DNA from 2 places in the Variovorax sp. 05L425 genome. Region 1 is predicted to be linked to the other one. Evidence: predicted binding sites of a transcription regulator. Region 1 holds the regulator's gene; the other holds the start of a gene.

The links. The regulator HrcA, encoded in region 1, represses chaperone genes, less so after heat shock. The targets are predictions, from matches to a motif close to TTAGCACTCNNNNNNNNNGAGTGCTAA.
Region 2: groES (co-chaperone GroES) is a predicted target of HrcA. The motif match lies at 2,252-2,278, and genes of this name have one in related genera.

The regions. Positions count from the first base shown of each region.
Region 1 covers NZ_JBFTNY010000003.1:259,503-263,681, reverse strand. The annotation lists gene AC1DN9_RS05445 (sigma factor-like helix-turn-helix DNA-binding protein) at 1-96, opposite strand, end outside; gene AC1DN9_RS05440 (hypothetical protein) at 135-383, opposite strand; tRNA gene AC1DN9_RS05435 (tRNA-Arg) at 754-830, opposite strand; tRNA gene AC1DN9_RS05430 (tRNA-Ile) at 911-987, opposite strand; gene hrcA (heat-inducible transcriptional repressor HrcA) at 1,026-2,030, opposite strand; gene AC1DN9_RS05420 (NAD kinase) at 2,059-2,955, shown strand; gene recN (DNA repair protein RecN) at 2,957-4,179, shown strand, end outside.
Region 2 covers NZ_JBFTNY010000004.1:242,031-246,209, forward strand. The annotation lists gene AC1DN9_RS06970 (response regulator) at 1-560, shown strand, start outside; gene AC1DN9_RS06975 (hypothetical protein) at 631-1,023, shown strand; gene AC1DN9_RS06980 (hypothetical protein) at 1,157-1,318, shown strand; gene AC1DN9_RS06985 (hypothetical protein) at 1,336-1,731, shown strand; gene AC1DN9_RS06990 (FHA domain-containing protein) at 1,759-2,169, shown strand; gene groES (co-chaperone GroES) at 2,358-2,648, shown strand; gene groL (chaperonin GroEL) at 2,697-4,179, shown strand, end outside.

The DNA of each region.
Region 1 (4,179 bases):
TAGTTTCATCAAAGCCTGCGCCTCGATCCGCTGCGCCCGGGCCTTCGAGCAGCCCAGCTCTGCGGCGACCTGAGACAGGGAGGCGACCGTCTTCATTCCGTGCGCCGGCTGGCGCCCTGCACGCATGGGCATCGCTACGGCCGCTCCAGCGTCTCGCGGCGGGCATGCAGGGCTTCGAGCGCGGCACGCAGCTCGTCGGGGCTGCGGGCCACCGGCCGGCGTGGCTCCCTTCTGATGGGTTTCGGGTGAAGCGCATCGAGGATCGTGCAGGCGGCACGAACGCGCCTGCGTGGGGACGTGCCCGGGTCGGTGGCCGTGGCCAGAAGCGCATCGAATTCGGTCATGGTTGCGCGGTTGTACGCCGACAAGCGGGCTGGCGGCATAAATCCGCTCAGGGCAAAAAAGTCCCAAGGGCGAAATCGTGTCAGCAGTCTCTCAAAGATTCTTGCCGCTCGGCCGATGACCCCGGGTGGGGTGAGTTGGCCTGCCCTCGTGGTCGCGGCCGACGCGCCAGGCGGGCGCAGGCAAGGCGGAAGCGATGTGGATGAGGGGTTGGTGGCCAGGCGGGCGCTGTGCGTCTCCTGCGGCCGGTAGAGCAAGCTCGTATTTCCGCGCGCCCGGCGCTTTGCGATGCGGCCTCGACGGCCGCGATCCAAGCGCCAATGCAAGGGCAATGCGCCAATGTATGCGCCAAGAAGAATCCGAAAAAGAAAAAGGGTTAGCACGCGCTAACGTGCTAACCCTTATCAATAGTGGTGCGGCTGGCAGGAATTGAACCCACGACCCCTTGGTTCGTAGCCAAGTACTCTATCCAACTGAGCTACAGCCGCACAGCTTGCGAGTATAGCATCCAAATCTGGTGCCCTGTCTCGAAGTGCTGAACCTTCGCGCAAAAGCGAAGAAGAACTGGTGGTAGGCCGTGCTGGGCTTGAACCAGCGACCAACGGATTATGAGTCCGCTGCTCTAACCAACTGAGCTAACGGCCCACGCGATGCGGATTCTAGTGGGCCGCAGAGCTCACTCCTTACTTCCGGTGACTCAATGCGTTCGTGAGGAGCTTCGAAGTGATGTCGACGATCTGGATCATGCGGTCATACGGCATTCTTGTTGGCCCGATGACACCGAGCGTTCCGACCACTTGCCCATCGACTTCGTAATTCGCGCTCACGATGGAGAGATCGTCGAAAGGAACGACCTGGCTCTCGCCACCGATGAAGATGCGCACGCCTTCGGCTTGGCTGGAAACATCCAGAAGGCGCATCAGTTGCGCTTTTTGCTCGAACAGTTCGAACGCGCGGCGCAAATGGCCCATATCGCTGGAGAAATCAGTCACCGCGAGAAGATTACGCTCCCCGGCGATCACGACCTCGTCTTGCGCCTCGGTCAGGACTTCGGAGCTCACCTTGACAGCCGCCTGCATCAGTTCGGCGATCTCTCCCCGCAGTTGTTCGACCTCCGACTGAAGGCGATCCCGCACTTGCTCGATCGACAGCCCGGCGTAGTGGGCATTGATGTAGTTGGACGCCTCGACCAATTGCGATTGCGAATAGTCCGCCTCCGGAAAGATCACCCTGTTCTGCACGTCGCCATCTGGCGAGACGATGATCACAAGCAATCGGCGATCGGAAAGTCGAAGGAATTCGATCTGTCGGAAGATCGAGGCGCGCCGCGGTGCCATCACGACTCCCACGAACTGCGACAGGTTGGACAGCAGATTCGCCGCATTGGCGATGACCTTCTGCGGTTGGTCAGGCGCAAGACTCGGCGCGGCAAGGTGCTCGCGCTGCGCAGTCAGCATGGTGTCGACGAAAAGACGGTACCCGCGTGCGGTCGGGATCCGACCTGCCGATGTATGAGGGCTGGCGATCAGACCGAGCCCCTCGAGGTCGGACATCACGTTGCGAATCGTCGCAGGCGAAAGATCCAGCCCCGACGCGCGAGACAGCGTGCGCGACCCCACAGGTTGCCCCTCGGCGATATAGCGCTCGACGAGTGTCTTCAGCAGCAACTTGGCGCGGTCGTCCAGCATCGGGCAATTTTAATGTTGTAATTTGTAGATGAGCTCCCGCTTTCGTCACGTCGCACTCATAGGCAAGTACCAGGCTTCCGGTGCGCGGGCGCAATGCGGCGCGCTCGATGAAGTCATGGAGGGCATCGGTGCCTTTCTCGAAGCACAAGGGTGCACGGTCTTCGTCGAGCAATCCCAGGCCGACGACATCGAGGTAAGTCGCTACAAGGCGCTCACGGTGGAAGAAATCGGCGAGGAGTGCGACCTCGGCCTGGTGGTCGGCGGCGACGGCACCATGCTCGGTATCGGACGGCAGCTCGCGCCCTACGGTGTCCCGCTGATCGGCATCAACCGGGGGCGGCTTGGCTTCATCACAGACATCGCCCTCGACAACTACCAAGCGACGCTGATCCCGATGCTGGCCGGCGAATACGAAGAAGACCACCGCAGCCTCATGCACGCGCAGGTGATGCGCGACGGTGTGTCGGTCTTTGACGCGCAAGCCATGAATGACGTCGTCGTGAATCGCGGCGCGACGTCGGGCATGGTGGAGTTGCGCGTGACGGTCGGCCGTCATTTCGTGGCGAATCAGCGCGCCGACGGGATGATCATCGCGTCACCCACGGGTTCGACGGCTTATGCGTTGTCGGCGGGCGGGCCCCTGCTGCATCCGGCGGTTCCCGGTTGGATCGTGGTGCCGATCGCACCACACACGCTCTCCAACCGGCCGATCCTGCTTCCCGATGCCGAGGAAGTCTCGATCGAACTCGTCGGCGGGCGCGACGCGAGCGCCAATTTCGACATGCAATCCCTCGCAACACTGGCCATCGGCGATCGGGTCGTCGTGCGCCGCTCGGACTACCGCGTCCGCTTCCTGCATCCCAGGGGCTGGAGCTATTTCGACACGCTGCGCAAAAAACTGCATTGGAACGAAGGAGGTTCCTGAAATGGCATTGCGCCGCATCGCATTGCGCGATTTCGTGATCGTGCGCGCCTTGGAGCTCGATCTCTCCAAGGGCTTCACCGTCCTTACCGGGGAGACAGGCGCGGGTAAGTCGATCCTGATCGATGCTCTACAGCTCGCTCTCGGCAATCGCGCCGACGCCGGTTCAGTGCGCGAAGGCGCCGAGCGGCTGGACGTCACTGCAGAGTTCGATGCCGACCCGGCCCTGGGCAACTGGCTGGACGAAGGAGGGTTCGAGGCCGGGGATTCCTTGATGCTTCGCCGGACGGTCGACCTTCAGGGACGCAGCCGTGGCTGGATCAACGGCAGCCCCGCCACCGCGACACAGTTGCGCGAACTCGGCGACCGCCTGCTCGACATCCACGGCCAACATGCATGGCAAAGCCTGACGCGCCCCGAGGCCGTTCGCGGTCTGCTCGACGCCTACGCGGGCGTCACGACCACCGCGCTCGACAGCGCATGGCACGCCTGGCGGCAAGCCATGTCCTCGCTCGAAACCGCGCGCTCGGCACAGGATTCCCTGCAACGCGAGCGGGAACGCCTCCAGTGGCAGGTCGCCGAGGTGATGAAACTGGCGCCCGGTGCCGACGAGTGGGAAGAGCTTTCAGCCAATCACGCACGCATTTCCAATGCGCATGCGCTCATCGATGCCGCCGAGGGCGCATGCGCTGCACTCGAAGACGACGATGGCGGCGCGCTGGCCGCGCTCAGCCGCGCCGTGACGATGCTGCAAAACTGTGAGCACATCGAACCCGAGTTCAAGGTACTCGGCGAGGTCCTGGCGTCGAGTGTGGCGCAAGCCGCAGACGCTGCCCATTCGCTGCACGGGTATCTCCGTCAGGCCGACACCGACCCAGAGAAGCTCGCCGAACTGGATGAGCGGATGGGTCTCTGGATGTCGCTCGCCCGACGCTACAGACGTCAGCCCGGGGAGCTTCCGGCTCTGCTTTCCGGGTGGCAAGACGAGTTGCAGGCCCTGGATGCCCAAAGCGACCTCGACGCGCTCGAACGAGCCGAGCAGGCATCGCAGCAGGCCTATATGAAGGAAGCAAAGACACTGGGCAAGGCGCGCAAGCAGGCTGCGCCCAGGCTCGCCCAAGCGGTGACGCAGGCCATGCAAGAGCTCGGCATGAAGGGCGGTCGCTTTGAAGTCGCGCTACAGCCGTTGCCGCAACCCGGCCGGTCCGGCCTCGAGGACATCGCATT
Region 2 (4,179 bases), on a different contig from region 1:
TGGACCTGCGCGTCGTCGGTGAGGCGGCCAGCGGCCGCGAAGCCATCGACCTGGTGCGCTCCACCGAGATCGACGTGCTGGTCATGGACCTCTCCATGCCCGGCCAGAGCGGCATCGACGCCATTGCGATGGTTCGCGCCAAGGCACCCGACACCGGCATCCTGATCCTGAGCGGCTACCCCGAAGAACACTACGCGATGAACCTCATCCGTCAGGGCGCCAGCGGCTACCTGAACAAGGAATGCGATCCGATGGAGATCGTCGAGGCGATCCGCATCATCTCGCTCGGGCGCCGCTACATCACGCCCGGCGTGGCCGAACTGCTGGCGCGCCAGCTCGATCGAAACAACGACGTCGCACCGCACGAGCAATTGTCCGAACGGGAGTTCCAGGTGTTCCTGAAGCTCGCCACCGGCGAGACGGCGGGCAGCATCGCGGAGCATCTCTCGCTGTCGGTCAAGACGGTGAGCACCTATCGCAGCCGCCTGATGGAGAAGATGAATCTCTCGTCCAACAGCGACCTGACCTACTACGCGCTGAAAAATCAGTTGATCAGTTGACGACTCGCAACTGTCGAGCCGAAACGCACTCTTATCCTGCATTCGCGTACCGCGCGAATGCGAGGTTCCCATGAGAGTGCGTTCCGTCTTCGTTGCATGCTTTTCAGTGGTGTCCATCGGCGCTTCGTGGCCGGCTGCGGCCCAGCCAGCCGTCGATGTTTCCCCACTGTCCATCGAGCAACAGGAAGCTGACGACCGCGTGGTCGCCGCGCGCTGCGGAACGCCGCTCTTCGAGAAGGGGTTCTACAAGCAGTCGAAGGCCGCCGTCGCCGCCGGCCTGGTCGTCAAGCACCGCGATCCGGTCCAAGTCGAGAAGAACGTCACCGCCTTGCGCCGGAACCCGGTTGTCCTGGTCGCAACGCAGGCCGATTGCCCGGCGCAGCTGGATCGGCTCAGGCAGATCGAGAAAGACCGCGCCAAGATGCTTGGAACGCACCGCAAAGGCACGCAGGTCGCAAGGTAGACCACGACGCGCTGTCAGCCAACGATGCCGAAAGCAGTACGTCCCGGATCGGCAACACCTGCCGATTGGCCGATACCCATCCCGGCCATGAGGTCGCAGACTGGGGCCATCGGAACTGTCAGGGAAGCAGACCATGGAAACTGACCTCTACACCTTCGGCGTGCTGGGAGTGGTGTTGATGTGCGGATGGCTGATGAATCATGCCGGCCCTTGGAACAACTCCGATCTCGCGCGTGAAGTCAGGCTCCAGCTCGGCCGGTCCAGCGACGCGCTCGGCGGCACGCCGCGTCGCTGATGCCGTCCACGCGGCCGATGGCCGCCATAGCGGGCGTGCGGCGCAAGTCGTCGCTCCTCGCGGCGGCCTCGCTCATCCTCGCGGCGCTCGGTCTCGAGGCGTATGCGGCGGGCTATCCCATGGGCATGGCGTTGCTCGCCGTTGCCACCTTGCAGGCGCTCATCTGCTCGGCGATGTTCCGAAGCCGGCTGCTGATGGTGGCCGTCGCGACCAACTTCTTTCTCTTCGTGATCCATGCAGTCGTCCTCAGCCGATTCCTGGCTCAGCCGAATCCGGCACCGGTGTTTCAACTCGGGGACTTCTGCTTTGCCGTGTTCGCCGGCGCTTCGCTTGTCTTCACGCCCGTCGAGACGATGGCGCTGATCGTGCGGGACGCCTATCTCAAGCGGCCACGACACCGCAGTCCCCATTGACGGCCAAAACGACACATACTCCGCGACATGCCGCAACTGATCATGACGACGGCCTCTGGCGAAAAGAGGCTGGTTTCGCTTGGGCCGAATGACAACACGATCGGTCGGGGCCCGCAGAACAGCATCGTCGTCGACTCGCTCCAGGCGAGTCGCGTGCATGCCGTCGTCACGGTCGAACCCGCCTTCGTCACGATCACGGACCTCGGCAGCCGCAACGGCACATTCGTGAACGGCGATCGCATCGAAACCCAGATGCTGGTCCACGACGACACGATCAGGCTTGGCGACTACGAAATCCGCTTCGTCGCCGGCGACCAGGAGTTCAGCAAGGTCGAGGCTGAACGGGTACCCACGATCCCGCGCCTGCTGGTCGACCTCGACCGCGAAAATGTGCCTGGCGCGCCCGGCGTCACCACGACAATCAGGGGTAAACCCTGATCATTGATCTGCCTCAAGGCAGGTGAGCCGACCGTCGATCCAGCACGGCCCGGCCTTGAAACCGTGCAAAACGCCCTTATCATTAGCACTCGTTGAAGTTGAGTGCTAACAACACCGGCTCTCAAACGATGCGGAGCCGGCCCGTCGCCGGCTCCCGGACCAAACCCCGTTTCTTATCAGGAGATGCAATGAAACTTCGTCCTTTGCACGATCGCGTGATCGTCAAGCGCATTGAAAGCGAAACCAAGACCGCCTCGGGCATCGTGATCCCCGACAACGCCGCAGAAAAGCCCGACCAGGGTGAAGTTCTGGCTGTCGGTCCTGGCAAGAAGAACGACAAGGGCGAACTCGGCGCGATGAGCGTCAAGGTCGGCGACCGCGTCCTGTTCGGCAAGTACAGCGGCCAGACCGTCAAGGTCGATGGCGACGAACTGCTGGTCATGAAGGAAGACGACCTGTTCGCAGTCGTCGAGAAGTAATCACTCGCCCCTTCATCCCCTCATCCAACTGAATCTCGGAGAAATCTCATGGCAGCAAAAGACGTAGTCTTCGGCGGCGAAGCCCGCGCGCGCATGGTCGAAGGTGTAAACATCCTCGCCAACGCAGTCAAAGTGACCCTGGGCCCCAAGGGCCGCAACGTGGTGCTCGAGCGCTCCTTCGGCGCCCCCACCGTGACCAAGGACGGCGTGTCGGTCGCCAAGGAAATCGAACTCAAGGACAAGCTCCAGAACATGGGCGCCCAGCTCGTGAAGGAAGTGGCTTCCAAGACTTCGGACAACGCCGGTGACGGCACCACCACCGCGACCGTGCTGGCCCAAGCCATCGTTCGCGAAGGCTTCAAGTACGTGGCCGCAGGCATCAACCCGATGGACCTGAAGCGCGGCATCGACAAGGCCGTGACGGCCCTGGTCGAAGAGCTGAAGAAGGCTTCGAAGGCCACCACGACCTCGAAGGAAATCGCGCAAGTCGGCTCGATCTCGGCCAACAGCGACGAAACCATCGGCAAGCTCATCGCTGACGCGATGGACAAGGTCGGCAAGGAAGGCGTGATCACCGTGGAAGACGGCAAGTCGCTCGACAGCGAACTCGACGTCGTCGAAGGCATGCAGTTCGACCGCGGCTACCTGTCGCCCTACTTCATCAACAACCCCGAAAAGCAAAGCGCGATCCTGGACAACCCGTTCGTGCTGCTGTTCGACAAGAAGATCAGCAACATCCGCGACCTGCTGCCCACGCTGGAGCAAGTGGCCAAGGCCGGCCGTCCGCTGCTGATCATTGCCGAAGAAGTCGAAGGCGAAGCCCTGGCGACGCTGGTCGTGAACACGATCCGCGGCATCCTGAAGGTCGTGGCCGTCAAGGCACCTGGCTTCGGCGACCGCCGCAAGGCCATGCTCGAAGACATCGCCATCCTGACGGGCGGCAAGGTCATCGCCGAAGAAGTGGGCCTGACCCTCGAGAAGGTGACGCTGGCCGACCTCGGCCAAGCCAAGCGCATCGAAGTGGGCAAGGAAAACACCATCATCATCGACGGTTCGGGCGCTGGTGCCGACATCGAAGCCCGCGTGAAGCAAGTCCGCGTGCAGATCGAGGAAGCGACCAGCGACTACGACCGCGAAAAGCTGCAAGAGCGCGTGGCCAAGCTGGCCGGCGGCGTGGCAGTGATCAAGGTTGGCGCTGCCACCGAAGTCGAAATGAAGGAAAAGAAGGCTCGCGTCGAAGACGCCCTGCACGCGACCCGCGCTGCAGTGGAAGAAGGCGTGGTTGCCGGTGGTGGCGTGGCCCTGCTGCGCGCCAAGCAAGCCGTGGGCGACAAGCTCAAGGGCGACAACGTTGACCAGGACGCCGGTATCAAGCTGGTGCTCAAGGCCATCGAAGCGCCTCTGCGCGAAATCGTGAACAACGCCGGCGGCGAAGCCAGCGTGGTCGTGAACGCCGTTCTGGCCGGCAAGGGCAACTACGGCTTCAACGCTGCCAACGACAGCTACGGCGACATGCTCGAGCTGGGCATCC